Linked DNA regions of Thermoleptolyngbya sichuanensis A183. The protein of the gene in region 1 interacts with the protein of each later gene in a pairwise test. Links are inferred from orthologs where the notes say so. Each region holds a gene or a part of one and is shown in the gene's direction. Other genes may lie near its edges.

Evidence for each region.
Region 2: the proteins of HPC62_RS05745 (region 1) and ftsZ interact in binary tests that used the Escherichia coli proteins (3 or more experiments, as listed by UniProt). The link is inferred for Thermoleptolyngbya sichuanensis A183 from one-to-one orthologs.

What each region holds. Positions count from the first base shown.
Region 1 is NZ_CP053661.1:1,332,604-1,348,322, reverse strand. Bases 7,818-10,573 are described here. They hold HPC62_RS05745 (rod shape-determining protein), read left to right. Parts: upstream 7,818-8,569; coding sequence 8,570-9,577; downstream 9,578-10,573. Other genes in these bases: mreD (rod shape-determining protein MreD), read left to right, coding at 10,539-10,573; mreC (rod shape-determining protein MreC), read left to right, coding at 9,720-10,520. Also shown: HPC62_RS05775 (ABC transporter substrate-binding protein), read right to left, coding at 1-749; HPC62_RS05770 (ABC transporter ATP-binding protein), read right to left, coding at 903-2,042; mrdA (penicillin-binding protein 2), read left to right, coding at 2,808-4,628; HPC62_RS05760 (flavin monoamine oxidase family protein), read left to right, coding at 4,979-6,502; HPC62_RS05755 (hypothetical protein), read right to left, coding at 6,680-6,820; HPC62_RS05750 (single-stranded DNA-binding protein), read right to left, coding at 7,063-7,431; more of mreD, read left to right, coding at 10,574-11,114; HPC62_RS05730 (hypothetical protein), read left to right, coding at 11,434-11,868; HPC62_RS05725 (16S rRNA (uracil(1498)-N(3))-methyltransferase), read right to left, coding at 12,191-12,946; HPC62_RS05720 (cupin domain-containing protein), read right to left, coding at 13,036-13,752; HPC62_RS05715 (sigma-70 family RNA polymerase sigma factor), read right to left, coding at 14,512-15,093; signal recognition particle-docking protein FtsY, read right to left, coding at 15,182-15,719. UniProt on the Escherichia coli protein: Forms membrane-associated dynamic filaments that are essential for cell shape determination. Acts by regulating cell wall synthesis and cell elongation, and thus cell shape.
Region 2 is NZ_CP053661.1:5,319,202-5,335,048, reverse strand. Bases 10,960-13,843 are described here. They hold ftsZ (cell division protein FtsZ), read left to right. Parts: upstream 10,960-11,739; coding sequence 11,740-12,948; downstream 12,949-13,843. Other genes in these bases: HPC62_RS22095 (TIGR02450 family Trp-rich protein), read right to left, coding at 12,988-13,227; HPC62_RS22105 (hypothetical protein), read right to left, coding at 11,305-11,523; HPC62_RS22110 (cell division protein FtsQ/DivIB), read left to right, coding at 10,960-11,141. Also shown: HPC62_RS22150 (ABC1 kinase family protein), read right to left, coding at 1-1,490; HPC62_RS22145 (PhoX family protein), read left to right, coding at 2,394-4,610; HPC62_RS22140 (ABC transporter substrate-binding protein), read right to left, coding at 4,706-6,400; HPC62_RS22135 (hypothetical protein), read left to right, coding at 6,761-7,180; HPC62_RS22130 (sulfate/molybdate ABC transporter ATP-binding protein), read right to left, coding at 7,245-8,261; HPC62_RS22125 (hypothetical protein), read left to right, coding at 8,716-9,174; HPC62_RS24340 (pentapeptide repeat-containing protein), read left to right, coding at 9,213-9,305; HPC62_RS22115 (hypothetical protein), read left to right, coding at 9,302-9,721; more of HPC62_RS22110, read left to right, coding at 10,122-10,959; upp (uracil phosphoribosyltransferase), read left to right, coding at 13,904-14,554; HPC62_RS22085 (hypothetical protein), read left to right, coding at 14,707-15,012; HPC62_RS22080 (YggT family protein), read left to right, coding at 15,204-15,482; HPC62_RS22075 (hypothetical protein), read right to left, coding at 15,508-15,847. UniProt on the Escherichia coli protein: Essential cell division protein that forms a contractile ring structure (Z ring) at the future cell division site. The regulation of the ring assembly controls the timing and the location of cell division.

The sequences.
Region 1 (15,719 bases):
TAGGCAGCTTCAATTTCTTTGGGATCTTGGGTGCTGTTGGAAAAGCCCAGCATCTTTAGGGCCATGCCCATAACCTCACGCACGTCGTTGAGCAAGGTCATTCTTCGAGATAGCTCAGACTTTCGTTCCCACAGGTCAGACCAGTCGGTAATGGGCTTCTTCACCAATTCTTTGTTGTAGACCAGCCCTGTTGTGCCCCAGGTATAGGGCACGCTGTGTCGATTGCCAGGGTCGTAGGGAGGATCTTGCCACTGCTCCAGAAGATCGGCATAGCCAGGAACGCGGTCTTGGTCGATTTCGAGCAGCATCTCTTCCTCGATCATGAGTTCTACCATGTAGTCGGAAGGATAGACGATGCTGTACTGGCTGCCGCCACCGGCCTGCATTCGAGCCAGCATGGTTTCGTTGGAGTCATAGACATCGGCAATGACCTTAATCCCGGTGTCTTGCTCAAAGCCCTTCAGCAGGTCTTCATCGATGTAGGCTGACCAAGTGTAGACGTGGAGGGTATTATCTCCGCTGCTGGGCGGTGAGGCGGCGGAAGTGTCTGTGGCGGCAGAACTGCCCGTTGTACCAATGTTTCGGGCGCAATTGCTCAACAGCACGCCAGAGAAAGCTGCACTCGACAACTGCAAAAAGCGGCGACGGCTGGCGCGGGAGGCGGAGGAATAGGGCGATCGCCCACCGCCAGGATTCCGCCTCAGCGAGGATTCAGAATTGGAACGACCAGAAAATCGATAGGGAGGCATAGCAAATCTCCTAAAACTGCGGTGTCCATGCGAAGAATAACCGCCCCCTTTGAGGGCAGTAATTCCAAGGAGTGCATCCAATCTTGACTCCCAACGCCTTCGTCCTTGGCCCTGGGTTCCAGGCTCTAGGCTCCAGGCTCTAGCTTCCAGGCTCTAGGCTCCAGGCTGAATTGCAAGGGGAAGTGCATCTGCCGCCGACCAGGATACGTACACAGGCATATCAACCTGGAGCATCGACTCTGGGCGATTTGGGCGCATCACCGTCACCATATCCCCCGTCGGCAAATCGACCACATAGTGGACATGGGTGCCCAGGTACATAGTGTGCCGGAGTCGTCCTTCAAAACAGTTCGTTTCGCTACCAGGAGGCTCTAGCGACAGCCGCACCTTTTCGGGGCGAATGCTGACCACAACAGGCTCCGCTGCCGCGCCGGGGCAAGCCTCCGTCGGCTTCACCACCATCTGGAGTCCGCGCTCGGTTTCCACTTTTATCAACATCGGGTCTGCGGCAGCCATATACCCTTGGAATAGATTCGTCTCGCCAATGAAGTCGGCCACAAAGGGCGTAGCTGGAAACTCGTAAATCTCGCTGGGCGTGCCAATTTGCTCTACCCGCCCCTCATTCATCACGGCAATCCGATCGGACAGGCTGAGGGCTTCTTCCTGATCATGGGTCACCATGATGAATGTGACACCCAGTTCTCGATGCAGCGTTGAAAGCTCCACCTGCATTTCTTTCCGCAGCTTCAGATCTAGCGCTCCCAATGGCTCGTCAAGCAGCACGACGGTTGGCTGGTTTGCCAGCGCCCGCGCCAGCGCGACCCGCTGCTGCTGTCCGCCAGAGAGCTGAGCCGGATAGCGTCGGGAAAAAGACTCCATCTTGACCAGTTGCAGCGCTTCTCCAACTGCTTTTTGAACCTCTGCCTTGCTCTTATTTTTTAGCCGCAGCCCAAACGCCACATTGTCCCACACGGTCATGTGTCCGAACAGCGCGTAGCTCTGAAACACTGTATTCACCGGACGGCGATAGGGCGGCACGCCCACCATTGACCTGCCTTGGAGTAACACCTCACCTGCCGTTGGCTCGTCGAACCCCGCCACCAGGCGCAGCGTTGTGGTTTTGCCGCAGCCGGAAGGGCCAAGAATGCTGAAGAACTCCCCTTGCCGCACGTTCAAGTCGATACCGCGAACCGCTGTATAGCCATCGAAGACCTTGAATACTCTGCGGAGTTCGACATCATATTGGGTTTCGGTTTCTACCGTGGACTGATTTGGGGTGATGGTCTGTGCCATGTGGCAAATTCCCTGTAGAGATTCTGCTAGAACGGGGCAGTGGTCAAGGCTTAGGTCTGAGATTTTAGCAGTTAAGTCTTTGTGCTGAGTATGTGAGTCCCTATGGGCGACGAGGGGGCAGACAAACGCCTGATCCTATGTGATTTTATGACTCGTACTTTGATGACTTGTAAATATCCTAAGGGATGAAGCCTGTAGACTCGTGAAATTGCTGGATTTGAAACTGTTTGGATTTGAAATTGCTGGATTTGAAATTCGCAAGATGGAAATGCTCGAATGCCGGGACATTTCGCAATTCCGGGACAGCGACTCAGCTTGTAAGTCAGTTTGCCCGCGACGGGGTCACGACTATCGCTATGCGCTTTTCAAGCTGGATCTACGCAGACGGCCGCCGACACGCCATAACAAACATTGCAGGACAGATGTTGCATAACAAACATTCCATCCGGCTAACTTTCCCTTCATCTTCAAAGAAGCCAGGGTAATCAACGGTTGTTTGGTATACCGTTTGGCAATCTGGGCTGAGTGATTTCGGCACTAGCTATGGCGAGTTTGGGATGTAGGGGCGATCGCCATATACCAAGATACAGTCCAAGATACAGTCCAAAATACAGGTAGCTGAATCCGACACTACCGGGGATCAACACTGGGATCAATGGCGGTAAACTATGTGAATTGATTTACCTTAATGATTTACTAAACATTTAACGTTTCTCCAACCCGCACTGGGTTTCAGAGGTTCTGTCAGAGGGCGCGTTTTTATTTATGACGCTGACGCAAAATCCGCCAACCGTGCGGCAACAAACGGGCCGCACCGTGGGCAAGTCCTACCAATCGCTGGTGGTGATGCTCACCGTCACCGTCGCTCTGCTAGGAGGCATCGGCACTCGCCTGGCCTACCTGCAACTGGTCGAAGGGCAATACAATCGGCAATTGGCAGACGACAACCGGGTGCGGCTGATTCCTCGACCGCCAGAGCGGGGGCGAATCCTCGACCGCAAAGGGCGGACGCTGGCAGGGAGCCGCCTTTCCTATGCGGTGTTTCTCTGGCCGATTGCCAATCGCCAGGCCAACTGGCGGCCCATTGTCAAGCGGCTATCCACGATCCTCAATATTCCTGAAGAGACTATCCAGAAGCGGCTAGATCAGGCTGGCTATAGCTCTCCAGAACTACTCCGCATCGCTCGTGGCATCAGCCCCGCCCAGGTAACAGCGCTGGCCGAGTTTAGCCAGCAGATGCCGGGGGTGCAGGTGCAGGCAGAGGCGGTGCGCTACTATCCCCACGGGGATCTGGCGGCCCATGTGCTGGGCTATACGGGCGAAATGTCAGACGAAGACTTGGAACGGCGGCGGTCTGAAGGCTATCGCTTGGGGGATGTGGTCGGGCAGATGGGCGTGGAGGCGGCGTTTGAACGGCAACTCCGGGGGCAGTGGGGCGGGCAGCAGGTCGAGGTGGACGGCATGGGCCATGTGCTGCGAGTGCTGGGCGAAAAGTCGGCACGGGCGGGCAATACCGTGACGCTGACGCTGGATCTAGATTTGCAAAAGGCGGCGGAAACGGTGTTGGGCGATCGCAAAGGGGCGATCGTTGCCCTCGATCCGCGCAACGGAGCCGTACTGGCGCTCGTCAGCCGTCCAGCCTTTGACCCCAATCTTTTTTCTACCCACATTACGGATGCCCAGTGGCAGGAGTTGCAAAGCAAGTCCTATCCGTTTGTCAACCGGGCCCTCCAGGGCTATCCGCCGGCCAGCACCTTTAAGATTGTCACCACGACAGCGGCGATTGAGTCGGGGCGCTATTCCCCCAGCACCGTTCTTCGGACTCGACCCTACATCGAAGTCGGCGGTATCAAGTTTTGGGACTGGAACAATGCAGGCTTTGGGCCGCTGGATTTTCGCGGAGCCATGGCCTGGAGCAGCGATACGTTTTTCTACCAAACCGCGATGGGCATGGGCCATGAACCGCTGATTGAGTGGACGCGGCGCTACGGCTTTGGACGGAAAACGGGCATTGAACTGGCGGCTGAAGAATCGGCGGGGCTGGTGCCCGATCCGGTCTGGAAGCGCGAAAACCTGGATGAGGAATGGTTTATCGGCGACACCATCAATATGTCCATCGGTCAGGGCTATATGCAGGCCTCGCCGCTCCAGGTGGCGGTGATGTTTGCAGTGCCCGCGAATGGCGGTGATTTGGTGCGTCCCCATTTGCTAAAAGACCAGGAGGCAGCCCGCTCGTGGCGCACTCCTATTGGTCTGAGTCCTACGACACTGAGAATTTTGCAAGATGGGCTACGTCGGGTGGTCAGCAGCGGCACGGGCACAGTGATGAATACGCCCAGCCTGCCGCCCAACGCGGGCAAAACGGGTACTGCCGAAGATCCACCGCGCAAATCCCACGCCTGGTATGGCGGCTATGCTCCGCTGGATAATCCAGAAATTGTCGTGGTAGCGTTTATCGAGAATTCCCCTGAGGGAGGCGGCGGCAAGGTGGCTGCGCCGATGGTGAAGCAAGTGCTGGAAACGTATTTCAATAAAACCCAGCCCGATAGCCAGGCTGCGCCCCAGGGTGGGGTCGTGTCTGATTAGGCTGGGACTTTTAGGCTGGTCTTTTTGGGATGGTGGGCGCTTCTGTGCAGGGGCGCTGTGGATGGGCGATCGCCCATCAGGTTTACACCCGTTCGCTAAAAAAAGCGCTAGCGTGGCGATTGGGGATACAGGATGGCAAAGCGTAGCGCCCGTGAGAAGCCGCTACTGTCACCTTAGATGTCATCACCTTGAGATGTCACCTTGAGATGTCACGTTAGATAACGGCTGGCTTTTGAGCCGGGGATCTATTCCCAGTCTTTCTTAGTTTTTCGTTTTGTATGTCTAGAAGTCGATTAATTACGCTTTTTCGCCGAGCTTATCGAATTTCGCAATGGTCTGAGCAAACACAAATGTCCCTGCCCGAAGCGTCGGGGTGGCTGGATGCAAACCTGTCGCGGCGGCGCGTGTTGCAGGCAGGCGCAGTGCTGGGTGGCACGCTGGGGATGGGCAGTTTGGGAATGAAAGACTCGGTGGGGGACGATCGCTCTTATCCATCGGGGCAGCCCACTCGCTCTGGCGAAAACTCATCGCCCGTGCTGATTGTGGGAGCGGGTGTGGCAGGATTAACGGCTGCCTATCGGCTCCAGCAGGCAGGTATGCCGTTTGAGCTAGTCGAAGCCAGTGCCCGCATCGGCGGTCGGCTGCGGACTGTGCGAAACCCGGATGGACTGCCGGGGACAGTGGAACTGGGTGGCGAATTTATCGACACGCGCCATACCCACGTCCGCGCTCTGGCCGCAGAATTGGGACTGGAATTGTCTGACCTGCGGGCGGCTGATGCGGGGCTAGAGCCGGAGGTGCTGTATTTCCAGGGACAAAAGGTGAGCCATGAGGCAGTGGTGGAGCGGTTTGCCCCCCTCGCCAAGCGAATCACGCAGGACTTGCTGGCGATGGGGCGAGGCATCACCTATCGCCAGCATAATGACCACGCCGCCCAGCTCGATCGGCTGTCGCTGGCAGAATATCTGGATGCGGCAGAGATTGACCCGGTGATTCACCAACTGGTGCGGGTAGCCTACATCACCGAATTTGGACGAGACGCAGAAGATATGTCCTGCTTGAACATGCTCTATCTGATTGGGACAGAGGTGGGGCAGTGGAGCACCTACGGCGACAGCGACGAGCGTTGGCATGTGGTCGGCGGCAACCAGTCGATTCCTGAAGCGCTGGCACAACGGGTTGCGGGGGCGATCGCCCTCAACACCGCTCTGGAATCGATTCGCCTCGCCCCCGATGGGCGCTATCGCGTCAGCCTGCGACAAGACGGCAAGAGCATCGAGCGCAGCTACGAAAAGGTGCTGCTGACCATTCCGTTTTCGGTGCTGCGACAGGTGGAACTCGCGATAGACCTGCCGCCCGTCAAGCAAAAGGCGATCGCCGAGTTGGGCTATGGCACCAGCAGCAAGCTGGCCGTCCCCTTCCAGGAGCGTATCTGGCGCACCCGCTACGGCTCCACCATCAGCGTCTACACTGACCTGGATTTTCAAAATACCTGGGAAAGCGCCCGCTACTCGCCGGGGCCGAGCGCCTGGGTGACAGACCTACGGGCGGGACGACAGGGCGTATTGCTGGCGGCCGATAGCCCCGCCACCCACGCCAAGGCGCTCGCCGCTGATCTAGACCAGATCTTTCCAGGCATTGCTGAAGTGCAAAAAGGGCGATCGCTCCGCGCAATTTGGGCGGCCGAACCCCACGCGCTGGGGTCTTATTCCTGCTATCGGCCCGGGCAGTGGACGGCGATCGCCGGAGCCGAAATCGAGCGGGTGGGCAATCTCTGGTTCGCAGGGGAACACTGCTCTCTAGAATCCCAGGGCTATATGAATGGCGCAGTAGAGACGGCTGAAATCGCTACCCGCAGCATTCTTCAGGCATAAAAGTTGAAAAGACCTGGTAGCTTCATCAGAAACCCTGGCAAGATTCCCATCTTCTGCCAGGGTCTTTTATCGTCTACATCACAGGGCGATTTCGCAGTGTAATCTCACAGCGCGATTTCACAGCGCGATTTGACTGGGCAATCTTACAGGGCGATTTCATAGTGCGATCGCCCAATCCTAATCGCCGCCGCCCCCCGATCCAACGCAGCGGGTTCCGTCCAGAGGACAGGTACTAGTTCCTCTTCGAGCAAGCGCCACTGGAGCAACGGCTGTAAACAGCACCAGCGCAAACAGCGCCACGAGAACAATTCGTTTCATCGCAAACCTCCTTGATGTTAGTCAATCCGTAGAAGGTTCCGGCCTGCTATTGGCAAGGCTTGGGAGTCCTTTCCGAGATAACTCACATCTTGGCGGCTCTGGCTGAGGGGAACCTGAAACAGCACTGAGTGCCCCAGAACCCTTTTGTGAGGAAACTGAAGCAACCGTGAGAATATGCCGAACCTTAGGCGAGCTTTTGTCCGATGGGCGATCGCCCCTTGCTAAAACTCAGGCCGCACTGTCTAGAACTCATCATCGGCATAGCCACCAGAGGCTGCCGCCGCCTCATTGTCACGCTTAGATCCCAGCAATTCCATTCGGTCAACCCGAATCACAGGCGCAGAGCGATCGGCTCCAGTGGCTCGATCTTTCCAGTATTCAAACTTGAGAGAGCCGCTGACTCCAATCAGGCTGCCTTTTCGGACATAGTTTGCAGCTACTTCAGCCGTCTTGCCCCACATCTCCAGGTTGAACCAGTCTGGCTCGTCGCTGTTGCGCGTGCGGCGGTTCACTGCCAGCGTAAACTTGCAGACCACGCTACCCGACTCGAAATACTTTACATCCGGATCACGACCCGCCCGACCCACCAAGGTAACGACGTTCAAGCTCATAGGATATTCCCCAAACCTAAAATCAAAACTTTGGAAACAGCAACTAAAGCCAAAGACGAAGAAAATCTGAGTCGATCAATCCTTTCAAAATTAATTCCTAAAAAAATCAGAGGAATGATTAGAATTGCATATCGCCTTGTGTAGTATGCCTGTCCTATTTTAACAGGATCTAGCCGGATTTTGAAGCGGTTGCTCCCTTGATTGCCGGATGATTGCCAGACTGTTTTGTCCAAATTTTTTCGCTTTAGCAAGCGCCGGAAACATCGTCAAATTGGCATCGGTTGGCGATCGCCAACTGCGCGATCGCCCCCATCCATCCACCTTCCATAATCTTCCTGGTATCTTGCGCCACAGGGATCAGTTTTGCGGTATCGTGAGCGGGGTGCAATCCGTCAGGATCTAATGACCAGATCGAGCCGGGAACTAGCAACAAGATGTTGGCGGCTGGCCTTCAAGTGTGGGCAATCGTCCTCATTCACTCAGTCAGCCCAAACCCGATCAGCATCTTAGAGCTAATTTGTAAAGGAGCCTGAAAGCCTTGTTAATCAAGGATTTCCGAGAAACCGCTTTTCCTGGGCAAACATGACCTCAAAGCCACACATGCCAAGAGTTTCAGGCTTCTTAAGATTTGCTTCATAAATTAGCTCTTAGGCATATTCCGACTAGACGGTTGACAAAAATCGTAATACAATCCCATCGACGGAGTTAGACTGTTGTACTTGAATCTCTTCCATACTCATGCGTTAAATTCTTGGAGCTGGGTTGGAACCCTGAGGTATTGTTTGGAGACACTAATTCTGGAAACACTAAATCTGGAAACACTAAATTTTGAAGGCATTGGCTTAGCAGCGTTGTGCAGGTAGAGTTGAGTTCAAGGCATGACGAATCTGTGCAGCATCAGCAGCAAAGCTGCTTTTCAAAAGCAAGGCGGCTCTCTGAAAAGGGAAGTCCGGTTCATCGGGCAGCATCTGCAAGTTTACCCCTGAGCATCGTCATCACCTCAGAATCGTTAACCAGGTGCCAGCCAAGGATTTTACCTGAGTTATCGGGGCATTTAGAGCGATCGCAGTAGTGTTTTTGTAACTAGGAGCTTGTTAGGCTAGTGGGACTTTTTAACCGCTTCTCGTTGTCACGCGACATGGGTATCGACCTGGGCACAGCAAACACCCTGGTCTACGTTTCGGGTCGGGGCATTGTGCTTCAAGAACCATCAGTGGTAGCCATCGACCAAAACGAGAAAGTACCCCTAGCCGTTGGCGAAGATGCCAAGAAGATGCTGGGACGGACTCCCGGAAACGTGATGGCACTGCGCCCCCTGCGTGATGGGGTGATTGCAGATTTTGACACGGCTGAGCTAATGCTCAAGCACTTCATCCGCCGCGTCCATGAAGGTCGGACGCTCGTTTCCCCTCGTATCGTGATTGGCATTCCCAGTGGCGTGACGGGCGTTGAGCGTCGGGCTGTGATGGAAGCTGCATCCCAGGCGGGAGCCCGAGATGTTTATTTGATTGATGAACCTGTGGCCGCAGCCATTGGGGCTGGCTTGCCTGTGGCAGAGCCGACTGGAAACATGATTATCGACATCGGCGGTGGCACCACCGAGGTCGCAGTGCTAAGCTTGCAGGGCACTGTGCTGAGCGAATCGGTGCGGGTTGCTGGCGACGAGCTAAGCGAGGCCATTTCCCAATATATGAAAAAGGTTCACAACCTGGTGATTGGGGAACGTACAGCAGAGGAAATCAAAATCACGGTCGGCTCCGCCTATCCAACGGACAACCATGACGACATCATTATGGATGTTCGAGGGCTGCACCTACTGTCGGGGCTGCCCCGCACCGTTTCGGTGAAAGCGCCAGAGATCCGTGAAGCGATGGCAGAACCTCTGTCGGTCATCATCGAAGCTGTTAAGCGCACGCTGGAGCGCACCCCTCCTGAACTGGCGGCAGACATCATCGATCGGGGGATCATGCTGGCAGGGGGCGGAGCCTTGCTGCGTGGGCTAGATACCCTGATCAGCCATGAGACAGGAATTGTGGTTCACGTTGCAGCCGACCCACTGAGTTGCGTAGTGCTGGGCACTGGGCGTGTGCTAGAAAACTTCAAGCAGCTTGAGCGGGTCTTTAGCGGACACTCTCGCAATATGTAGCGTAAGGCTGTATAGCTTACCAGTATTCTGAATTGGTGTTCTGAGCAAGTATTTCCAGTTTTCGTGGGGATTCCTCTCAGGATTCGTATCAAGCATTTCAGGACTTGTGTGAAGCGCTGGCGATGAGGATTGAGCGCGGCTAATGTACGTACTGCGTCGATGGTGGGGGAAGAATGGGTTGCGGCTGGGGCTAGCAGTGCTGGCTCTTAGCACTGCGTGGATGCTCAGGCAAACCCAGGGTGCATTTGTGCTAGAGCTATATCGAGCGATCAGCGCCCCGTTTCAGGCTAAAGGCCCGACTCGCGCCGAAATCCTGAATAACGCCCAGGTTCAAGAGTTGCAGCAGCGCTTAATTGAGCTAGAAAGCCAAAACCGCCGACTCCAAGAATTGTTGAACTACAATACGACGCAGCCACAACCGGGGATTGCGGCTCCGATTATTGGGCGCAGCGCTGACCACTGGTGGCAGCAGGTGACCTTGGGACGGGGAAGGAGAGACGGGGTAGAAGTTGGTTCTATTGTCTCGGGAACGGGCGGACTGGTGGGGCGAGTGGTACAAGTGACGGCGAATACAAGCCGTGTGCTGTTGGTGAGTGATCCCACCAGTCGTATCGGCGTGACGGTTAGCCGCTCTCGCTTTATGGGCTACATGCGGGGGCAGTCGGGCAATCGGGCAGTGATGGAGTTTTTTGAAAAGGTGCCGGATGTGAAACCGGGGGATGTCGTGTCTACGTCGTCGTTTAGCCAGCTGTTTCCGCCAGGGCTGCCTGTGGGGCGCATTGAGTCAGTAGACTTTAGCAAAAGCCCTGCCCCAGAGGCCATTGTCGAGCTATCGGCCCCGATTAGCACATTGGACTGGGTGCTGGTTGCGCCCAATCCAAAACCTGCTGCTACTGAACCGCCCCCGCCGCCCCCGCCGCCACCAGACTCGACCTTGCCCTGATGATCCTGCCTAAGTGCTATGAATGATTTGCTGCTTCTGAGTCCTTATTTGAGGCAGGCGCTAAATGCACTGGTAACGGCTGGCTCAGTCTTGGCCTGTTTGCTGGTTTTGCCAACCCGGTTTGTAGGGATGGAACTGTTGGGGGTGGGGCCAAACTGGCTGCTGATCTGGGTTGTGGCCTGGAGTGTCAAGCGATCGCCCTGGCAGGGTGCGATCGCCGGAGTTGTGCTGGGGCTGCTGCAAGACGGCATGACGGCGGCCAACCCAACTCATACACTGAGTCTCGCGCTGGTGGGGTTGCTTACAGCATTGATTCAAAAGCAGCGCTATATCCAAGAAGACTTTATTTCGGTGGCGCTGATTGTGTTTGGCATGGCGGTGATTGCGGAAACCGTGACGGCGTTTCAATTCATGCTTCAAGATCTACGAGTACCCGATCGCCTTTCCTCCCGCACGCTTTCAGAGATTTGGAACTATCACCAGCAAATTGCCCTCTGCTCTGCCATTCTCAGTAGCCTCTGGGCACCAGCGCTTTATTACCCACTGAATCGCTGGTGGCAGCGAGTGAGTCTGGCAGATCAACTCCAGGCCTAGAGAGGAACTGGGGCGTTACCACTGATCCACGGTGTCTAAAATTTTTTGATCAACTTGGTCAACAACGCATCTCTGAATGTCCATTGACAGGGATAATAGGGGTAGCTGAAATCTTGCTCAGTCTGGCTTCCAGAGAAGGCTCTAAGTATTTTTACCCAAAGCTGATATGCTAAGCGACCGGAGCAGCACGTTCAGCCAAAAGATTAGATGACGAGCGAGAAAATTTAGGGATTCTCCTGCGTTTTCTTGACGAAAAAAGCTTTTGCGACCACATAGACGCATTGAACACACAGACGCATTTCTTGGAGCGATCGCAACAATGGGTTTAATTAAGAAACTAATTGGGGGACTGTTCTCGTTTTTGGGTGGGCTGGGCAAGCTGCTGGGCTTGGGCAAGTCTTCAGAATATTTTCTAGAGGCTGAGCCTTCTAGTAGTGCTGCGCCTGCGGCTCCGGTTGCTGAGGCTGCCCCTGCGACGACTGAAGCGCCCGTGGCTGCCCCTGCCCCTGCGGCGGCTGTGGCTACGGTTGCGCCTCCTGCAACGGATGTTACGTCGAATGGCAAGGCTCCTGCGGCTGCGGCTCCGTCCCCGGCTCCGGCTGCCAAGCCTACACCTGAGGCTTCGCCTGCGGCTGATCAAACCTTTGCGCCGAATTTTGTGGTGTTGAGCAGCAGCCGGAGCGGTCGTCGTCGCCCTGGCCCCAGCCTCAATCCGTTTCTAGACATGGCGCGTCAGGTCAGATCCCAGGGCTAAGTCAGTGCTTTAAAGCTTTCCAGGTCGTTGATTGCCCTGAGTCGATCCTCCTAAATCTCCCTTAAAAAGGGGAGCTGCCGGAGCGGTTTGGCCTAGTTCCCCTTTTGCCTTTGGTCTTGGCTGATTTTTTGGCTAGATTTAGGTTCTTGGCTAGATTGAAATTTGGCTAGCTTGAGAGCTGCTGTTGAAGGGTTCAACGGCAGCTTTTTGGATTTGGATTTGAAATTTGGTCTTGTAGCAAGTTTTTGGGGTTCTAGCGGGCACACCTCCTGAGCAATCACGCAGATGCGTAAGTTCTACTTGTATCAACTTGCCAATAAAATTAGCTGGAAGGCATGTCTTGCTCCAAGGCGGCTGCAAGGATTGACAGCGCGGCCGCAGGTGCGGTGATGGCTCGCAGCACGCGCCGCCCCAGCGAGACAACTCGATAGCCTGCGGCGATCGCCCCGTCGATTTCGGCATCGGTCCAGCCGCCTTCGGGGCCAATGGCGATTGCCACTGGTTTGGTCGATGGGGAGGCTCCACGAGTTGGCAAGAGTTTTTGGAGCAGATGAGGGCGATCGCCCCGCGCCTCGCACAGATAAGCATCGCAAGTCTCCGCATTCCAGACCGTGAGCGCGTCGCTCCAGGACTGGGGCTCACCGATCGTGGGCACGAACTGCCGTTCGGATTGTTCCGCAGCCTCTTGGGCAATGCGCCGCCAGCGATCGAGCTTTTGGGGACTGGGGTTGAGTAGCGTGCGATCGCTCAAAATCGGCATAATCTGCGCTGCGCCCAGTTCCGTTGCCTGGCGAACAATGTCGTCCATGCCCTGCCCCTTGGGCATGGCAATCAGCAGCACAACAGGGCGCGGCAGTTCTGTGGGTGCAATTGGGATCTGTTCCTCTAGAATTTGCATCTGGTCGGGCGGCTCGACGGCAACCAGCCAGCACTGCCCCAGACCATCCATTGCCAATAGGCGATCGCCCGCCTGAAGCCGCAACACTCGCCACAAGTAGTGCTGCTGCTCTGGTGTCAGTCGGATATACGACCCACTGATCTGGTCAGGCGCAATGGTAAGCCGCTGAAACTGGGACACAGAGGATGCAGCAGGAGTTGGGGTTAGCAGGATTAGCGCTCGTGCTCGAATATTAACCGTGCTTGAATATTAATCACCTAATTAATCACCTAGTGCGCTTGAAGCTGAAAATACTCATCGTCTAGCGAAGTTCGCACCAAGAACATGCAGCCGCCCACCGTTTCAGATGGCTCATGCACCGTTCCCTGGCGAGAGCGAATGTAGTCCCCTGCGCCATACACCTCACCGTCAATTCTCAGATCACCATCGAGCATGTAAATCTCTTCGGGAGCCGCATGACGATGAATCGGATAGACTGCACCCGGCTCCGCCTTGAGCAGCGCGGTTACTTCTCGCTTTGCCAGATCTACGTAGAGCGGAGCGACGGAAACACCAGGAACCCGATAGGGCTGCCAGTCAAGGTCGCGACCGCGCACGGTCAGTCGGTTGCCGCTAGAAAACTGGCGCATCAATACCCGTGCGGCAGCAACAGCCTCGCGTACCTGGCGGAATGAAAAGGAGGCGAGCGGTTCTGCGACCGGCGGAGAGGCGGATTCGGACGGGACTGAGCCAGCGGGCTGAACCGTGTCTTGATAAATCCGCTGAAACAGTCGATCCTTCAGATCGGCAGCAGGCGACACCAACTCCAAACTATAGGGCAGCATAGCCACGGTTTCTTCCAGTTCGGCCATTTCAGTGGCCAATTCTGGACATTCCTCTAGATAGTCGTTAATCTGCTGAAGCCCTGCATCGTCTAGCAGCCCAAGGGCGTACAGTGCAGCCAAGTCACACAAGCAGGGGGCGTGATCCATAGTTACTGCTGTCATTATTTCTTCATCCTAGCTTGTGGATTTGGTAAGCGTTCTGACGGTGCTAAACGATTGACCAAGCGTTTTTCTATACTGACCCATGTTTATCTCAATACATCTCAATATCTTTGGATCTCTGCGCTTTGCATCTATGCTCTGCGTCTATGCTTCGTGCTGATGCCTATAGCTGCGCTGCTGGCTATGATGCATCTGTCGCCGCTTGTTGCAGGTGCAAGCCATGTCGGGCCGGAATACCACCTCACAACGTAGGACGGCTATGCTGCTATGCTGCGACCCTGTTGACTAGTGCAAGCCGTGTTGGGCTAATAGCACCGTTCAGCAGCATTGCCGTTGCGCTATGGCTGTGAAATAGCTGCACGATAGTTGCATCATCATATTTTTGGGTTCTGCTTTTTGGATTCTGTGTTTCTATCTACTTGTGTTGCATCCGCACTCTATAGTGTATGCAAGTGTAAGTGTATGCAGCATCTATCTAATGTATGCAGCGTCCAATCTTTTCAGCGTTCTTCCGAGTTTCGGGGGGACCAAAAGGCTCCTTAGAGCTAATTTGTAAAGGAGCCTGAAAGCCTTGTTAATCAAGGATTTCCGAGAAACCGCTTTTCCTGGGCAAGCATGACCTCAAAGCCACACATGCCAAGAGTTTCAGGCTTCTTAAGATTTGCTTCATAAATTAGCTCTAATGTATGCAGCGTCCAATCTTTTCAGCGTTCTTCCGAGTTTCGGGGGGCCCAAAAGACTCCTTACTCTAACAAGTCCTCAATCTAACAAGTCGAGTGCATCAAGCACCTGTCGGAGTTTGTTCAAACCCAGACGGATGCGCGTTTTCACCGTTCCCAGAGATTTTCCGGTCTTGGTTGCGATTTCTACATGGGTCAATCCTTCGTAGTAAGCTAGCTCAAGCACCTCGCGCTGTTCTACGGGCAGTCGCTGCATTGCTGCCAACAGGCGATCGCGCCGTTCATTTATTAATACGTCTTCTGTCGGATCTGAGATCTGTGCTTGGGGGACTGTTTTTGCGGCTTCGGTAGAAGACTCGACAGCTTTGCTGACGCGCTGGAGCGATCGCAGTCGGTCGAGCGAGCGGCTGCGGGTGAGCATGAATAGCCATGCGTCTACCCGTCCACGCTGGGGATCATAGCGCCCTGCCAGCTTCCACACCTGGCTAAACACGTCCAGCACAATTTCTTCTGCCTCTTCGACCGACCCCAAAATCCGAAATGCCAGGGAATACAGCACTCGCGCATAGCGGTCGTACAGGAGGGATAGGGCAGATTGATCCTGCTGGGCGATGCGGGCCAGCAGGTGCGCTTCCTCGGAGGTTGAGGGTTGAGGGGGCATGAGTCAGGATTGGGGGGAGATTAGACTAGCCCATAGCCGAGGCTAAAGCATGAGGCCAAAGCATACCGTCCAGAGCATACAGTCCAGCCTAGCCGCTCAACAGCGCTTCCACAAACTCATAGCTAGAGAAGGGGCGCAAATCTTCAATTCCTTCCCCTGCGCCGATGAAGCGGATGGGCAACCCCAACTGCTGCACGACGGCCAGCGCGATGCCGCCTTTGGCTGTGCCATCTAGCTTGGTTAGCACAACTCCGCTTAGCTGGGCGGCTTCGGAGAACACCTCAGCTTGGCGCAAGCCATTTTGCCCCAGAGTGGAGTCTAACACCAGCAGCGACTCGATACGGGCATCTGGTGCTTTTTTGTCGATGATGCGGCGAACTTTGGCGAGTTCATCCATTAGGTTTTTCTTGTTTTGCAGCCGGCCTGCCGTGTCGATGAGCAGCAGTTCGGTTCCCCGCGCCTGGGCCGCTGTGATTGCGTCGAATACGACGGCGGCGGGGTCGGTGTTTTTGCCAGGGTTGGCGATGACTTCTACGTTGCTGCGATCGCCCCACACTTTCACCTGCTGCACGGCAGCGGCTCGGAAGGTGTCGGCTGCGCCAATCAGGGTTTTGTAGCCCGATTTT
Region 2 (15,847 bases), 4.0 Mb from region 1 along the record:
ATTTCGCGGCGGAGAAACGCGCCCTCGTCCGACATGAGGTATTGCAGACCCAGTTGGGCGGTGGGCAGCAGGTCAAAGTTGTTGTCACTGCGGGCGATCGCAATCAGGTTTTCCAGCCGCTTCCAGTTCAGCTTGCCGTCTTTGAACAGAACTTCGAGCAGGCGGCGGCGCAGGGCAGGCGTTTCTCCCTTCAGCAAACGCTGTGCCACGTAGGGATAGGCCACTTCCACAATCTTGAAATCGGGATTGAGGCTGAGAGCCAGCCCTTCTTGGGTAATCAGCGATCGGATAATCAGCGCAAACTTGGCAGGTAGCCGGAACGGATACTCGTACATCAGCGCCGAAAACTCGTCGGTGACGGTTCTAAAGTTAAAGTTGCCCACGCTCGCGCCGACGGCGTTTTGAAACACCGCTTGCAGCGCCGGAATAATCGGGCGGATGTCAGTATCAGGCGTGAGGAACCCCAGCTTTACAAAGTCCCGCGCCATCTCTGCATAGTCTTCGTTGATCAGATGCACCACGGAATCCACCAGCGTTTCCTTAGTGGACTGATCCAGCTGATCCATCATGCCAAAGTCGATATAAGCCATCCGCCCATCGGCCATGGCAAACAGGTTGCCGGGGTGGGGGTCGGCATGGAAAAAGCCAAACTCCAGCAATTGGCGCAGACCCGACGTAACCCCGATTTTGATTACAGCGTCGGGGTCAAGGCTCATGGCGCATAGCCCCGCCTCGTCGTTGAGCTTGCAGCCGTCGATCCACTCCAGCGTCAGCACATGCGGGCTGCTATAACGCCAGTAAATTGAGGGCACTTTGACCGTAGGATCGTCCTGAAAATTGGCGGCAAAGGCTTCGGCGTTGCGCCCTTCGTTGAGGTAGTCGATTTCCTCAAACAGCTTTGTCCCAAATTCATCCACAATCAGCGTCAGATCGTGCCCCAGATTCAGCGGCAGAAACGGCTCCATCCAGCTGGCGGCCCAGCGCATCAGGTACAGATCCAGCGTGATTACGGGCATCAGGCGGGGGCGCTGCACTTTTACTGCAACGGTTTCGCCTGTATAAAGTTTGGCCTTGTAAACCTGACCGAGGCTGGCGGCGGCGACAGGTTCTGACGAGATCTCTTGATACAGCTCGGAAACCGGGCGCTCTAGCTCAGACTCAATGATGCTAAAGGCGATGTCGTTGGAAAACGGCGGCAGCTTGTCTTGCAGCTTGACCAGTTCATCCAGGAAGTCTTTGCGGATCAGGTCAGGGCGAGTCGAGAGGGCCTGTCCAACTTTGATAAAGGTGGGGCCGAGGCGGGTCAAAATGTGGCGAAGCTGGGCGGCACGCCGGGGTTGATGATCCCCAGCCTGTCCACGCCACTGGTCTATTTGCAGACCCAGAAGAAACCCGGCAAACATCCAGACGATGGAAACAGCACGCCAAAGGGACTGCCAGGGGCGAGTGCGGTAATGTTGAGCGATCGCCTCTGGGTCGTAGCGCCGCATCTGACCCAGAGAAGGCTGACGAGAAAGCTGACTCACGCTTGCGTATCCTCTCAAACCAAAGGAGTGCGACTCAAAACCTGCCATTGCCTGCCAGCAACAGGGTTTGGGTGTGAGGTCGCAGGGGGAAGTGGAAAACCCCAACTTCCCAACGGTAGCACTCAGGCAGGTCTGGGCGGGTTTGAGATGGTTCGGGATTAGGATTCCCGATAGAGCATCTAAGGCTGCTCTATTTACCATCGTATAAGAAACTACATCGAATGAAATGGCGATCGCCCATCTCAGTAAACTTTCTGAATATTTTATTCCAATACATTAAATAGATGTTATCGATTTGTAATTCTGAAACCTGCTATTCTCAGCACTTCACGCTGCGTTAAGTGAATGTTAAGCCTTGCGGCTCAAGTGTAAAGAATTTCAAACAGAGTACATACTTCTTAATGAATTTGCGAGGCGTGGGATCAACCCTGGGAGGGGGCGATCGCCCTTCTTGGTACAGTTCAGGCTAAGGGCGATCGCCCTCTATGCATCCTGGCAAAGCTCTTAACCAAACCCTAACCCGCCTAGGGCAAGCCAGCACCGGGCTAAATCTCTAGATTTTTCAAAGGCATTTGATCCAAAGCCTTAACGAAGGCATTACAGACTCTTAATCCAAACTCTGTAGATTTTTAAGCTATGTCAGTTATTTCCTCAGTTTCTCCTCATCCAACGCGCCCTAGTCTGGTTCGCTTGTGTCCCAAGCTCATACTGAATTTCTGATTGATTTCTGACTAGCTGGACTTGACTCGATGGCTCTAGTTTGACGGTTCTAACTTGTCTTAGAAGGGGCGCGATGGAGCAGGCGAGGCTGAGCATACAAACAACTCTGACGATCCAACGCACTTTTTGAGAGAACACTACTGAAATATGAGTCTCAAACGCAGACACTTTCTGATGTTTATGGGTGCAAGTGCTGGCTCTCTGGCGCTGCAACCCTTGGTGCAAAATGGGCAAAAGCTGTCTCCCGCGCTGGAAGGTACGCCCGCCTCAGCGCAGACTGCAACGCTCCCCTTTACCCCGGTCAAGGGGCCTATGCCTGTCGAAACGGACGGCGTTTCGCTGACGAACCAGATCTCCCAATACAGCACCTTCGCTGTGAAAGATGACGTGGTGCTGCCTCCTGGCTATACCTATGACGTGGTAGCTGCCTGGGGCGATCGCGTAGGCGATTCTCGCTTTGGTTACAACAACGACTACATTTCGCTGATCGAGACGGCACCGGGCGAAGGCTTTTTGGTAGTCAACCACGAGTACATTAGCTCTGTGCCCTGGAACGAAACCTTCCAGCAGGTTATTGGCAAGCCTCTGCCCGTTGCAGAAATTCAAGCGGCTCTGGCATCCGCCGGGGATGCTGGCATTAACGCCTTCGCGCTGCCAGATGGCGAACCCCTAAAGGCAACTATTGCTCAGTACTGCGAAGAGGCCATGATTGACCTGGGCATGTCGGTTCTTTCGGTACGGCGAGATGCTAGTGGCAAGTGGGTTCGCACCAACTCTCGCAATGATCGCCGCATCACGGGCGTGTCTGGTCTAAAAGATGGTCGCTACCTGAAGACGACTGGCCCCGCTGTAGCCATTTTCCGGAAGCGCAGCGGACAGGGCTATGTGGATACTCTGGGCGACAAGGTGATCGGCACGTTTAACAACTGCTCCGGTGGAACCACTCCCTGGGGTACGGTATTTAGCGGCGAAGAAAACATTCAGGACTTCGTGCCTGAGGCCGTCTTCGCGGATGGCACTTCTTTTGACCCTGGCAAGAAGGCTTTCATTGTCAATAGCGAGGGCGTAGACGGCACAGGCAATGTGTTTGGACTAGCCGGCAACAAATATGGTTGGGCAGTTGAAGTAGACCCGTCTAACCCCAACGACTATGGCACCAAGCACACTTGGTTGGGTCGCTATCGCCATGAGGGCTTTGGCATCCGGGCTGTTGCAGGACAAAAGCTGGCGGTTTACTCGGGCTGCGATCGCCGGGGTGGACATCTCTACAAGTTTGTAAGTGACGGCACCGTGCGTGATCCCAAGAGCAAGTCCAACTCGCGCCTGATGGAAAACGGGATGCTCTATGCCGCTAAGTTTAACCCCGATGGCACTGGCCGCTGGATTGCGCTGAAGGCAGATACGCCCGTTGATCCCGAACTGCCCAGCGTCCATGTGGGTGGCATGATTAACCTGCCGAATCGTCCTGATGGTGGATTTAGCAAGGTGACCGATGATGGGGCGATCGCCGCTTACAAGTCCCGGTTTAAAACGCTGGGCGACTTATACGTTGGAAATGCCGAGGAAAAGCAGGGTGCAATCCTGATTGACGCACACTATGCTGCCAATGCTGCTGGAGCCACCTGCACCGCTCGTCCCGAAGATACAGATTTGGCCGCCGACGGCACGTTGTTTATCGCCTTCACCTCTGGTTCACCCAGCGGTAGCGATGGCAGCCCCAACAAGTTTGTCTTCAAGGCACCCGCTGGGGAATCTCAGTGGGAGTACGGCTGGATCGTTAAGCTAATGGAAGACGGCAACAACACTGCTTCGATGACGTTCAAGTGGGATGTGATGGCCCTGGGTGGAGAACCCGCTGACGGTGGATTTGGCTTCGCCAACCCCGACAACCTGGAGTTCGATGCGAAGGGCAATCTGTGGATGGTCACGGACATGTCCACCGACAAACACAACAAAGAGGTTGCCAGCCGCATCAAGTCCGATGGTTCCAAAGTGAGCCAGTCTGACCTGCGGGGTCTATACGGCAACAACTCGGTTTGGTACTTCCCCATGTCGGGAGCAAACGTTGGGGAAGCCTATATGTTTGCTTACGGTCCAGTGGAGTGTGAAATGACCGGGCCCTTCGTAACCTCGGATATGAAGAGCTTCTTCCTGTCGGTTCAGCACCCTGGAGAAATTGGAGGGGTTCGTAAGCAAATGAAGTCTGAGACTCGCAGGTTTGCAATGCGAACCACCGATGGTAAGGAGTTTGAGCAAACTCGCGAAGTGCCCATCGGTTCCAATTGGCCGGGAAAACAGCCCAACGATCCGCCCAAGCCCAGTGTGATTGCAATCCGTCGCATCAGTGACGCACCGCTCGTATAGGTTAGGTTCTGAGTTGGCTTGAGTGATCAGAACGCCCCCTCACCTTGACTTTGTTGAGACTCTGTTGAGGTGGGGGGTGTTTTTATGCTCAGCGCTTACTTACTCATTTGCCAGAAGAAGAACTGCTGGGTGGGCTGAATGGCCGCGCCTTTGACTGTATTTTGCACGAAGATGTAGTCCTTGTTCTGCCACAGGGGAATGTAGGGCACATCTTCGACCAGCAGGGTTTGCAGGTCTTTGAACATCTTGGCGCGGGCAGCAGGGTCTTGCTCAGCCCGTTGCTTGGTCACAAGTTCGTTGGCCTTGGGGCTGTAGTAGAAAGATCCATTGCCCTGGCTAGCCCCTCGCTGGCAGAGGGTTTCGGGAGAACCCTGGTCGCAACTTAGGAACGGATGTACAAAGTTGTCGGGATCAAAGAAGTCGGGATACCAGTTCAGCAGCACTGTTTGGTATAGCCCGTTGTCCACGCCCTGGGATAAGGTAGCGCGTTCGGCGCTGTTGACGGTGACGGTGACGAGGCCTGGCAGACCGCGCTCGATGGACTGCTTCATGGTGTTGGCAACGTTGGCGCGGATGGTAGAGGCAGAGGGATACCAGACCTCGAAGTTCAGCGGATTTGCCTCGGAATAGCCAGCGGCGGTGAGGAACTCGCGGGCTTTGTCGAAGTTGCCGTCGCCGTAGGCCTCTTTGAATACGGGGACAGAATCTTCAAAGGCAGGGGGAATGATGGTGTAGAGCGGGGCGGCCTGACCTTGAAAGACGCGCTCGTTGATCAGGTTACGGTCGATCATGGCGGCGATCGCCTTCCGCACGTTCAGATTATTGGTCGGCTCCACCTTCTGATTCAGCGTCATGTAGTTAACGACGGTCGTGCCCGCTTCGATCACTTCCCAGCCGCCGCTGCTGGTTTCCCGCTTGAGGCTGGTAATTTGTTCAGGATCAAGCGTTTGATAGGCGACATCCAGCCCTTTGGTGCGGAAGGTGTTGTAGAGGTTAGCAGGGCTGGCGTAGATCTGGATGTCGATGCCGTCGTTGGCGGGCTTTTCGCCCCAGTAATCGGGGTTTACGTCCAGCTTGATGGAGTCGGGCGTGAGCGAGGCCACTTTGTAGGGGCCGCTGCCGATGAAGCTATCGGGCTTGAATTTGCCTTCTCCAATTTCATAGCTGCTGGGGGAGACGGGCGTGACACCCCAGAATGTGAGCAGGGCGGGAAAGGCGGCAAAAGGCGACTTGAGCTTGATGGTGAGTTCGTAGTCGCCGCTGGCAGTGACAGACTCGACTTGATCGGACAACAGGAAAGACGGGCCGCCGCCATTTTGCATGAAGCGATCGATGGAAAATTTCATCACTTCGGCGTTGAAGTCGGTGCCGTCGTGCAGCTTTACGCCTTGGCGCAGGGGGATTACGTAGGTTAGCCCGTCTTCGCTGACGGTGGGCATTTCGGTAGCAAGCTGGGGCACGATGTCGGTGGTGCCTGGTTCGTAGGTGTAGAGGCGATCGCCCAGGTTATACAGCAAAATGCCGCCGAAAATCGTGTAGGCATCGGCGGGATCGAGGGTTTCGATCTTTTGCGTTGTGCCCATTGCGATGCGGCCACCGGACGTAGAACCCGTCGTCCCTGTTGCGTCGGGAGCGGGTGCGTTGCCCGTCTGCGAGCCACCGCAGCCGACAATGAGCGCCACGCACAGACAAAATAGTGCGGCAAATTGGGCGATTCGCATCCTGCCCCGCTCTGGCATTGTCCATTGCCCGCGACCCCGTTTTACCAATCCCTTCATCATGCGTCCCATTGCGTCCTAAATCTCTCTACTCTTTCAGCAAGCCCGCTTAGCGAGCCGCCAATCGCATTAAAGCCGATCGCATTAAAACTGTAATACACCACCTGCCTTCTTGGCGCAGCAGTCAGAGTTTGAGGATGAATTTGAGGGTGAATTTGGAGGGTGGATTTGAGGGCAGGGCGATCGCCCCTTCGATCCACGCTCTGCCAACGATCTGGTTTTGCCCGTCTTTGCCTCGTTTCATCAAGCAAAAATAAACCCTGTCTCAGTAATATTGCGGATTTCTGGCACTTATGCTTTGCTGAGGATACTCCGTAGATTCACAGAGTTTTAGACCAAAATTTAGACGGGGTTTAACAGGAGTCTGAAGGTATGACTGAGGCGGATTTGGCTTTGGCGAAGGCTTTCCTGCTGTTTTCGGTGGCAGGGTATACGATCACGGCGGTCAATGCTCATCCCCAGCCCTGCTCCGTTTCGCAGGTGGTGGCGGGTTGGGCAGATGCGATGGTGATAGGCATGACGGGCGATCGCACAACCGAGGCTCTGTCATCGGCTACATCATCGATGCCGACCAACCCGCATGGCGATGTTTCCTTATCGTTTCCGCTATACCTGAGTCAGCGCCCTACGCTGTTCTCAGATCGTGTAAGTTTGGCCAGTCCTCCCAAAACGAGTCCGGCAGTCTGGCAGAATGCTGCCCAGTTCACCCAGGGTTTTTCTGGTCTTCGCTCCGACCAGCCGCTGACCTTGCCGCCTGTGCTAACGGAGGCCGGGTTTCAGTTTCAGCTTTAGTACCCCTGGGTTCAGGGCGAACGTTCCGCCGATCTCCCGTGAACGTAAAGGTTTAGACCCCAGGCTAAATCGAGTAATACAAGGGAAATGCCTTGGCATCCTTGGGTTTGACGTAGACGCGCTGGTTGGGCTGAAGCTGTAGCTCATCGAAGCGATCGCGCGTTAGGTGGGCCGTCAGCACTTGCCCGTCGTCCAGCGTCAGTTCTGCCTGAATCTCCCAGCCCAGATGAATGATCCGGCTAACGCGGGCGGGAACCGTCGTGCCATTGGGCTGCACCTCCACCATCACGTCCTGCGGTCGCAGAAACACTTCTGGATGGGGTGAATCGAAGCCGTTGCCCTGAAAAATGTGGGAGGTGCTGGGCAGCACGTTCACCGGGCCGATAAAGCTCATTACAAAGGCGCTGGCGGGATGGTCGTAGATTTCCGCAGGCGTGCCCATCTGCTCTACCCGTCCCTGATTCATGACCACGATTTCATCAGAGACTTCCATCGCCTCTTCCTGGTCGTGCGTGACGAAGACCGTAGTGACGTGAACCTCGTCGTGGAGCCGCCGCAGCCAAGCCCGCAGGTCTTTCCGCACCTTGGCATCCAGTGCCCCAAAAGGCTCATCAAGTAATAGCACCTTGGGTTCCACCGCTAGGGCCCGGGCCAGGGCGACGCGCTGCCGCTGTCCGCCTGAAAGCTGAGATGGGTAGCGATCGCCCAGCCCGTTTAACTGCACCAGATCCAGCAGTTCCTCAACCCGCTTTTTCACCTTGTCTTTGGGGACTTTTTGGAGTTCTAGCCCAAAGGCAATATTCTTCCGCACCGTCATGTGCTTGAACAGAGCGTAGTGCTGAAACACAAAGCCAATGTTGCGGTCCTGCACGCTGGCATAGGTAGCATCTTTGCCCGTTAGCAAGATGCGCCCCGTATCGGGCATTTCCAATCCTGAAATCAGCCGCAGCAGCGTGGACTTCCCAGACCCCGACGGCCCCAGCAGCGCCACCAGCGATCCCGTCTTGATCTCCAAGCTGACCTGATCGACCGCGCAAAAGCTGCCAAAGCGCTTTGATACGTTTTCAACAACAATCCCCATTGTTCAGAAATCCCCAAGAACTGGTGAAGCGGAGTGCAGCCGGGTGGTAGGTTAAGGACGCTGGGCGATCGCCCCATAACTCGTCAGAATATCACCCTAAACGGTGCTTCGGTGAACGTAACTCAATGCTCAACTCAACACTCCTCAACTCAACACCCAATAACGAATGAAAGACGGATGAAAGTCCGGTTTTCAGATGTACTTTCTGTAGATTACAGCACTCCCCGAAAGACTGCAACGATTTTAGGGTGCGATCCCAGCGCAACGGTTCGGTAGACTATATGAACTTTATGAACTTTTCTCGATGGAAAACCGTCTAGGGAAAGCCTGAAAAAATTTTGGGGAGAATCGAATGAACGGATTAAAAATGAACGGATTAAAAATGAACGGACTGAAAAGGATTTTGCGACAGATTCCTTTGGGGGGAATTGCATCTGCCGCGCTGTTGGTAGGGTTGGCAAGTTGCTCAGGTGGGGCTGATCCAACGAATACAGCCCGTGCGCCCGAAGTGGCCGCTGCGGAGGGGCAACCTGCCGCTTCATCGGACTCTAGCCTGACGACCGCTGCCGCATCAGGGCAGGATCTGACAGTTTTGTTTAGTCGGGTGTGGCGGATGACGCAAGCCCCGTCAGAACCTGCACTAGGCAGCATCTATGTATTTCTGGCAAACGGCACCTTTTTGCAGACCTCCTGTGTCGAAACCTATGCCCTGTCGGGCTGGACGATTGATAAAGACGCGCCGAATGTGCTGCGGGTGAGCGAGAATGGACAGGTCGCCCTAACTGCCGAAATCTTGGAACTGACGGACACGACCTTGAGGCTGCGGCAAACCCTGGTTCGCAGTGGAGACACGCAGGAGGTGACGCTGAGTGCGCTGGAGGACGAGTTTATCTGTCCCGATTTGCCCCGATAGCGTCCAAGGGCGATCGCCCCACGATTTAGTCTGGGGCTATGTTTTCTGGGGCTATGTTTTCTGGGGCGACGTTTTCTGGAGCGACGTTTTCTGGGGCGACGTTTTCGGCATTTTCTCAAACCAACCCATGACAAGAGGATTGCTGTGGCTGCCGCTGCTGGCGGTGTTTTGCTGGCTGGCGTGGGCTGGCTGGAATGAGTATCAAAAACTGGAAGCCTACCGCCAGTGGGCGGCTCAGTTTGAGCGAGCAAAGTATGACATTCTGGCGGCCCTGGGGCAGCGGGGCGATGAACTGGTGTGGGGCAAGCCGACGCGCCGGGGCCCCGTGGCGCTGCAAACGGTGAAGCTGAGCGACGTGAGGGCGATCGCCCTACAAGTTGATGACAAGACCCTGCCGCTGGATGCGCCCCCCGAAACGGGACGAAACCTGGCGATCGCCCTGGAATTGCCCAACAGCAAAGTCGCCATTCCCTTTACCGATTTGTCCCTGGCCGTGGAATGGGGACGGTTCCTCCAGCGCCATCAGCAAACCCTGCTGGAGCAATAATCCAGCGCATTCGCCTACCCTGGCTGGCGCTGACCCATTCTCTTAGGCAAATGCGCTGAGACGAATGTGCTGCTCAGAATAGTCTCCATAAAGCCTTAATCTCGTCTTGAGATCCTGTGGCAATTTTGCAAAAACAGGATATACCAGGGAAAGCAGCGGGGTGTATCCCACTTTTGTAACCCTCACCCTAAATCCCTCTCCCAAAGCGGGAGAGGGACTGCCAATCCGGCTCCCCTTCTCCCGCTTTGGGAGAAGGGGTTGGGGGATGAGGGCAAACTTGCATAACTGGGATGCGCCCAAGCAGCGGGGCTTTGCCTGGAATCGGTCTTCATCGGCAGGCCTCAAGTTCAGTGAATTAAGTTTAAGTGAATTAAGTGGCAGGGGTTCACGACCAAGATTCATGGCGGATATTGTTTCAGTCTCACGGACAGAGCTAGCCAATCGGCGCAGGCGGCTGCGGCAACAGCGGCGCTGGCGGGCGTTGCAGGGAATCTGGCGGCTGTCGATGGTGGTGGGCATGGCGGGCGGCGCGGTGTGGCTGCTGAGGCATCCTGCCTGGGTTATCGCGTCACCCCAGCAGGTAGAGGTGGAAGGGAATCGGCTGCTGTCGGATGATACGGTGAAGTCGATGCTGGAGATTGACTATCCCAAAGCGCTGTGGCAGCTTAGCTCCGAGGCGATCGCCCGCCAGCTAGAGTCCCAGGGCATTATTGCTCAGGCATCGGTGACGCGCCACCTGTTTCCGCCCAGCCTGACGCTTGCTGTGCAGGAGCGTGACCCCGTGGCGATCGCCATCTTGGCTCCCCCTATCGCCGGAAACGAGACTGCGATCCCCCATGATTCCACCGCGAACGCACCCAGCCCCTCGCCCACTACTGGGCTGCTGGATGCCACAGGTTTCCTCGTGCCGATGGATGAATACACTGCGCTAGAGGCAGGGCTAACGCTGCCTACGTTGCGGGTCATCGGCTTTCGCGCTGAACAGCAGTTGGAATGGGCCAGCTTCTACCGGGATCTGAGCCAGCACCAGCAGCAGACCCCAGGGTCGATCGCCATTCAGGAAATCAACTGGAGCAACCCATCCAACCTCATCCTCACCACCGAACTGGGATCGGTTCACCTGGGCGGCTACAGTTCTCGCTTTCCGGCCCAACTCCGCGCCCTCGACCAGCTTCGACAACTGCCCACCAAGCTCGATCTCAGCCAGGTCGTCTATATTGATCTGCAAAATCCCGACAATCCCCTCATCCAAACGCGAGACATGCGCCTCCCTAGTCCGTCATCATCCAATCCCGACGATGAGGCTGGCTGGGATCAAGAGACTGGGGCTGGGTCAAACGCTGAGACAGGGAGCTTGACCGATCCGACCAGTCCTGACGCAATTTCCGATCCGGCGATCGCCCCACCCGCCGCCTGGTAGAGTCAGCGCCCCTGCCCCAGTCGGTTCAAATCGGCTCAACGCTCTCACCCAGAACTTTCGTTTGTTTTCCAATCAAGTTGCACTATATTTAGTTAGAATTAGGCCTCACATTCCCTCCTGAGAAATCGTCTAGAAATCTCTTGGATCACGCTAACGGATCACGCTAATAGAACGCCGATAGCGATTGGCTCTGATTTCCACTGGTTTTGAGCGTTCGGCTGGTTTGGGTTTCCATCATGAATAATCGGGGTGTTCTGCGATCGCTCTCGAATGACCAGAGCCACTGCTCATAGCCCCACTCCCAGTCCCGGTCAATTGGATCGTGTCCAAGTTGATAGTTCCAGTCGACCGTTTCAGTGAACCGTTCCAATGAACCGTTCAAGTTGACCGTTCAAACTAAATGTCCAAATCCGCCGAGCCTGAGGCTGCATCAGGCATTTCCGCTGCTCCGTAGCCTCTTTGCGTTAGCGAACGTTAGAGAATTGCCATCAAAGGTGGAATTTGGAGATGTGGATGCGGACTGCGCGTGTAGTATTGATGTAAATATAATGCCTGGGCTTTCCTGCCTGGTTAACGAATTAAGCCACTTTTTTGACCAATGAATAATGCGAACCCTTTTGCCAATGCAGGCGCGAACTCTGGGCTTCATCTAAGCCAGAGCCACGACACGAAACCGTCCCTCTCAGACGACTCTGGATATAGCGACATCGTGCCGAGCAGCCTGGCCCGGATTAAGGTCATTGGCGTAGGGGGAGGCGGCTGCAACGCGATTAACCGCATGATTGCCAGCCAAGTCTCTGGAGTCGAGTTTTGGTCGGTCAATACCGATGCTCAGGCGTTGACCAATGCCGCCACGCCGAACCGCCTCCAGGTTGGCAAGAAGCTGACCCGTGGGCTGGGGGCAGGCGGGCACCCGCCAGTGGGTGAAAAGGCTGCCGAAGAATCGCGGGATGAAATCGCCACCGCGCTGGAAGGCGCTGACCTCGTATTTATCACCGCAGGCATGGGCGGCGGCACGGGCACGGGCGCGGCTCCCATCGTGGCGGAAGTCGCGAAGGAAGTCGGCGCTCTGACGGTCGGCGTAGTGACTCGCCCCTTTACCTTTGAGGGCAAGCGCCGCACCTCCCAGGCAGAAGAGGGCATCGGGGCGTTGCAAAGCCGGGTAGACACGCTCATCGTCATCCCCAATGACAAGCTTTTAACCGTTATCTCAGCCGAAACGCCTGTACAAGATGCCTTTCGTGTAGCAGACGACATCCTGCGCCAGGGCGTTCAGGGCATTTCCGACATCATCACCATTCCCGGTTTAGTGAATGTGGACTTTGCAGACGTGCGGGCGGTGATGGCCGATGCGGGGTCTGCCCTAATGGGCATCGGCATCGGCACGGGCAAGTCGCGGGCGCGGGAGGCGGCTACGGCTGCCATTTCGTCACCGCTGCTGGAGTCCTCCATCGATGGCGCACGCGGCGTAGTGTTCAATATTCGCGGCGGCTCTGACCTGACGCTGCATGAGGTGAATGCGGCGGCCGAAATCATCTACGAAGCGGTTGATCCCAATGCCAACATCATCTTTGGCGCGGTGATTGACGATCGCCTCCAGGGAGAAGTTCAGATTACGGTCATCGCGACGGGCTTTGCGCCAGGGGAAGTGGCGGCATTGCAGTCTAGCCGGGTGGCTCCGCTCAAGCGCACGGTCACTGCTCCACCCATCGGCACGATGCCCACTGCGCCTTCCGCTGATCCGCGCCTGCGGCCGGGGCTGGATATTCCCGAATTCCTACAACGTCGCCGTCCGCCGACCCGCTAGATTTTTGGGGTTCATTTTTGGGTTCACTCATTTTTGGGTTCACTCAATGGACTGTTCTTGGAGCGATCGCCAGCCTGCCTGCCAGAGCGATCGCTCCTTGAGCTGTTTTGCATTAATCCAAAACCGCACGCTGAGATCACACGATGCCACCATTTCAGCGAATACCCACTCGCCTTCATTCTTGCGGTTGACCACCTGAAAATGTCGCCAACCCCAAGTGGTTTGCAGCGAAGTCCACTTAGACCCTACTAAATGGGGAAACTTTTGCTTTTTGGGCATGGCCACCTCCCATGTCGATTCTCGATTTTGGATTTGCGATTTTGGATTTGCTGCGATTTTGGATTGCCCGTCGAGCGTCTACAGGCTTCCAGCAATTCTATTCGCCGCTTTACCCGCTGCTTTATTCGCCGCTTCGCCTCGGAGCATGGATCTCACACCCAAGCAGTCGTCCAAAGCAATTCTGTGGCGCAATTTCTGTGAAAAAACGTTGATATGATAATCCAGATTGCAGACTTGCATCCCTTTTGCTCCGGCCGATGAAATCAAGCAAGCCGATCAGGAATACTCCGTTTCGGAGCTTTTTGAACCATCGATCACGCTCTTTCTGCTGTTCTTTTAGCTGCTCTTTTAACTGTAAACCGCCTGTACCCTGCTGCTAGCATTGCACCTGACCGATGAGCCAAATCTAAAATCTACACCAAGACGCTGCGATCGCCCCTTCTTCCGTAAACCCCCTCTTCCGTAAATACCTGAAAGTCAAGACTAGAAGCCAGACCAAGCCTCAGATCGCCAGGATTGCCAATCTAAAACCGCCAATCCAAAATCCATAGGACTTACGCAGTTGGACGATTTCTCGCGGGCGCAGCCCGCGAGAAATCGTCCAGAACCCAAAGCGCCTATCGCAAGTGCGTAAGTCCTGATCCAAAATCGATACAACTCTAACCCCCAACCCCCCATGTCCCTGACCCTCCGCGTTTACGTCCCCTCCCATCCGCTCATCAAGCACTGGCTCTCGGTTGCCCGCGACGAATCTACGCCTACGGTTCTGTTTCGCAGCGCCATGACCGAGTTGGGGCGCTGGCTAACCTACGAAGCCACCCGCGACTGGCTGCCCACCACTGAAAGCGAAGTGCAAACGCCTCTGGCTCCCTGCCCTGCTACTTTTATTGACCCAGAAGTGCCGATTGTGGTGGTGCCAATTTTGCGGGCGGGTCTGGCGCTGCTGGATGGAGCGCAGGCGTTGCTGCCGCTGGCCTCGATTTATCATGTGGGGCTGGTGCGAAATGAAGAGACCCTGGAAGCCAGTTGCTACCTGAACAAGCTACCAGAACAGATGCCGCCGGGGACGCGGGTGCTGGTGACAGACCCGATGCTGGCCACGGGTGGCTCTAGTCATTCGCTGCTGAAGCTGCTGGTGGAGCGGGGAGTTGACCCAGCGCTGATTCGGATTGTGGCGGTGGTGGCGGCTCCCCAAGCCCTGCAACTGCTGGGGGCAGACTTCCCGGCGCTGTCAATCTTCACGGCGGCCATTGACGAAGGGCTGAACGATCGGGGCTACATTGTGCCGGGGCTGGGCGATGCGGGCGATCGCACGTTTGGCACTTGAGGACGGGCACTGAAAAAACAGTGCTGAAAAAGGGGCGCGTGAGATGGGGACTTGAGAAACCCACAGAGCGATCACACGCCCACGAATCGACTTAACGGTAGACTAAAGGGTATCTGAAATAACCGCTCGTGGCGATCGCGGAGAGAAAGGGTATGAGTCAGCAAGATAACTTCTTTGGCGGGTTTTGGGTCGGCGCAATTGTGGGCGGCGTAGTAGGCGGCGTGCTGGGCGTGCTGGTTGCGCCCCGCCTCTCGCGGCAAGACTCGCTAGAGAGCAAAAAGGGAGACCGTCACTTGCCCCTGTCTGAGCAAAACAGCGAGGATTCTCGTCGGGGGCTAGAGGACAAAATTGCCCAACTCAACGACGCGATCGATGATGTGCGCCAGCAGTTGGGCGGGGTGAACGGCGGCAACCGAGTCGAAGGGATGGAACGGGTGCGGGGCGATCGCCCTTACTAGCCCCCTTGGAAAGCTTGTGAAAAGCCCATCTCTGAAAGGCCCATCTCTGAAAAGCCCCCTCAAAGCCTCATTCAAACTAGCCTCATCCTGTAGAAATCCTGGAAGTCGTTAAGCGCCCGCTGGCTTCCAGGTCGTGTAGGTTAAACTGAGTGTTAAATGAGTTTAGTTCGCCATTATTCATCCAAACGCCCATGAGTGGTTCTACTATGCTGGTTGCCCAGTCCCTCTCCACCTTCATCTCGATCTACACGACAATCCTGATCATCCGCATCCTGCTTACCTGGTTTCCCAGCGTCAACTGGTATAGCCAGCCCTTCGCCGCCCTCAGCCAAATCACCGACCCCTACCTCGACATCTTTCGTCGCGTGATTCCGCCACTGGGGGGCTTTGATTTTTCGCCGATCTTGGCAATTTTTCTCCTGCAATTTTTGGGACGCTTTCTGGAAAGCGCCGCCTATGCCGCCTTCTAAGCCTTCTAAACGGTGACCCAAGCGGCTATCGGCGGACAGTCCCTGCAAATCCTGCTGCCTTGAACTGCTCCAGCTTTAGCGGCGTGGGCTGGTTTTCGGACACGCTGATGCGGAGTTCAAAATCGCTAACACCGGGCGGAACTTCGTCGATTGATCCCAGTCGAGTCCGGTTTTGCATCACCGGATTATCGTTGGCATCGTAAATACGACCGAAAATGTCGGCGTTGTAGATGTCCTTGTTGGTTGGATTTTCGGCTTTGCCCGTAATGATGTAGCAACTCGCGGGCATACTCGTGCCGCCAGGGGTGACAGCGCCTTCGCCCAGTTCTTCTGGGCAGACTTGATAGGACAGGTCAAATAACCGA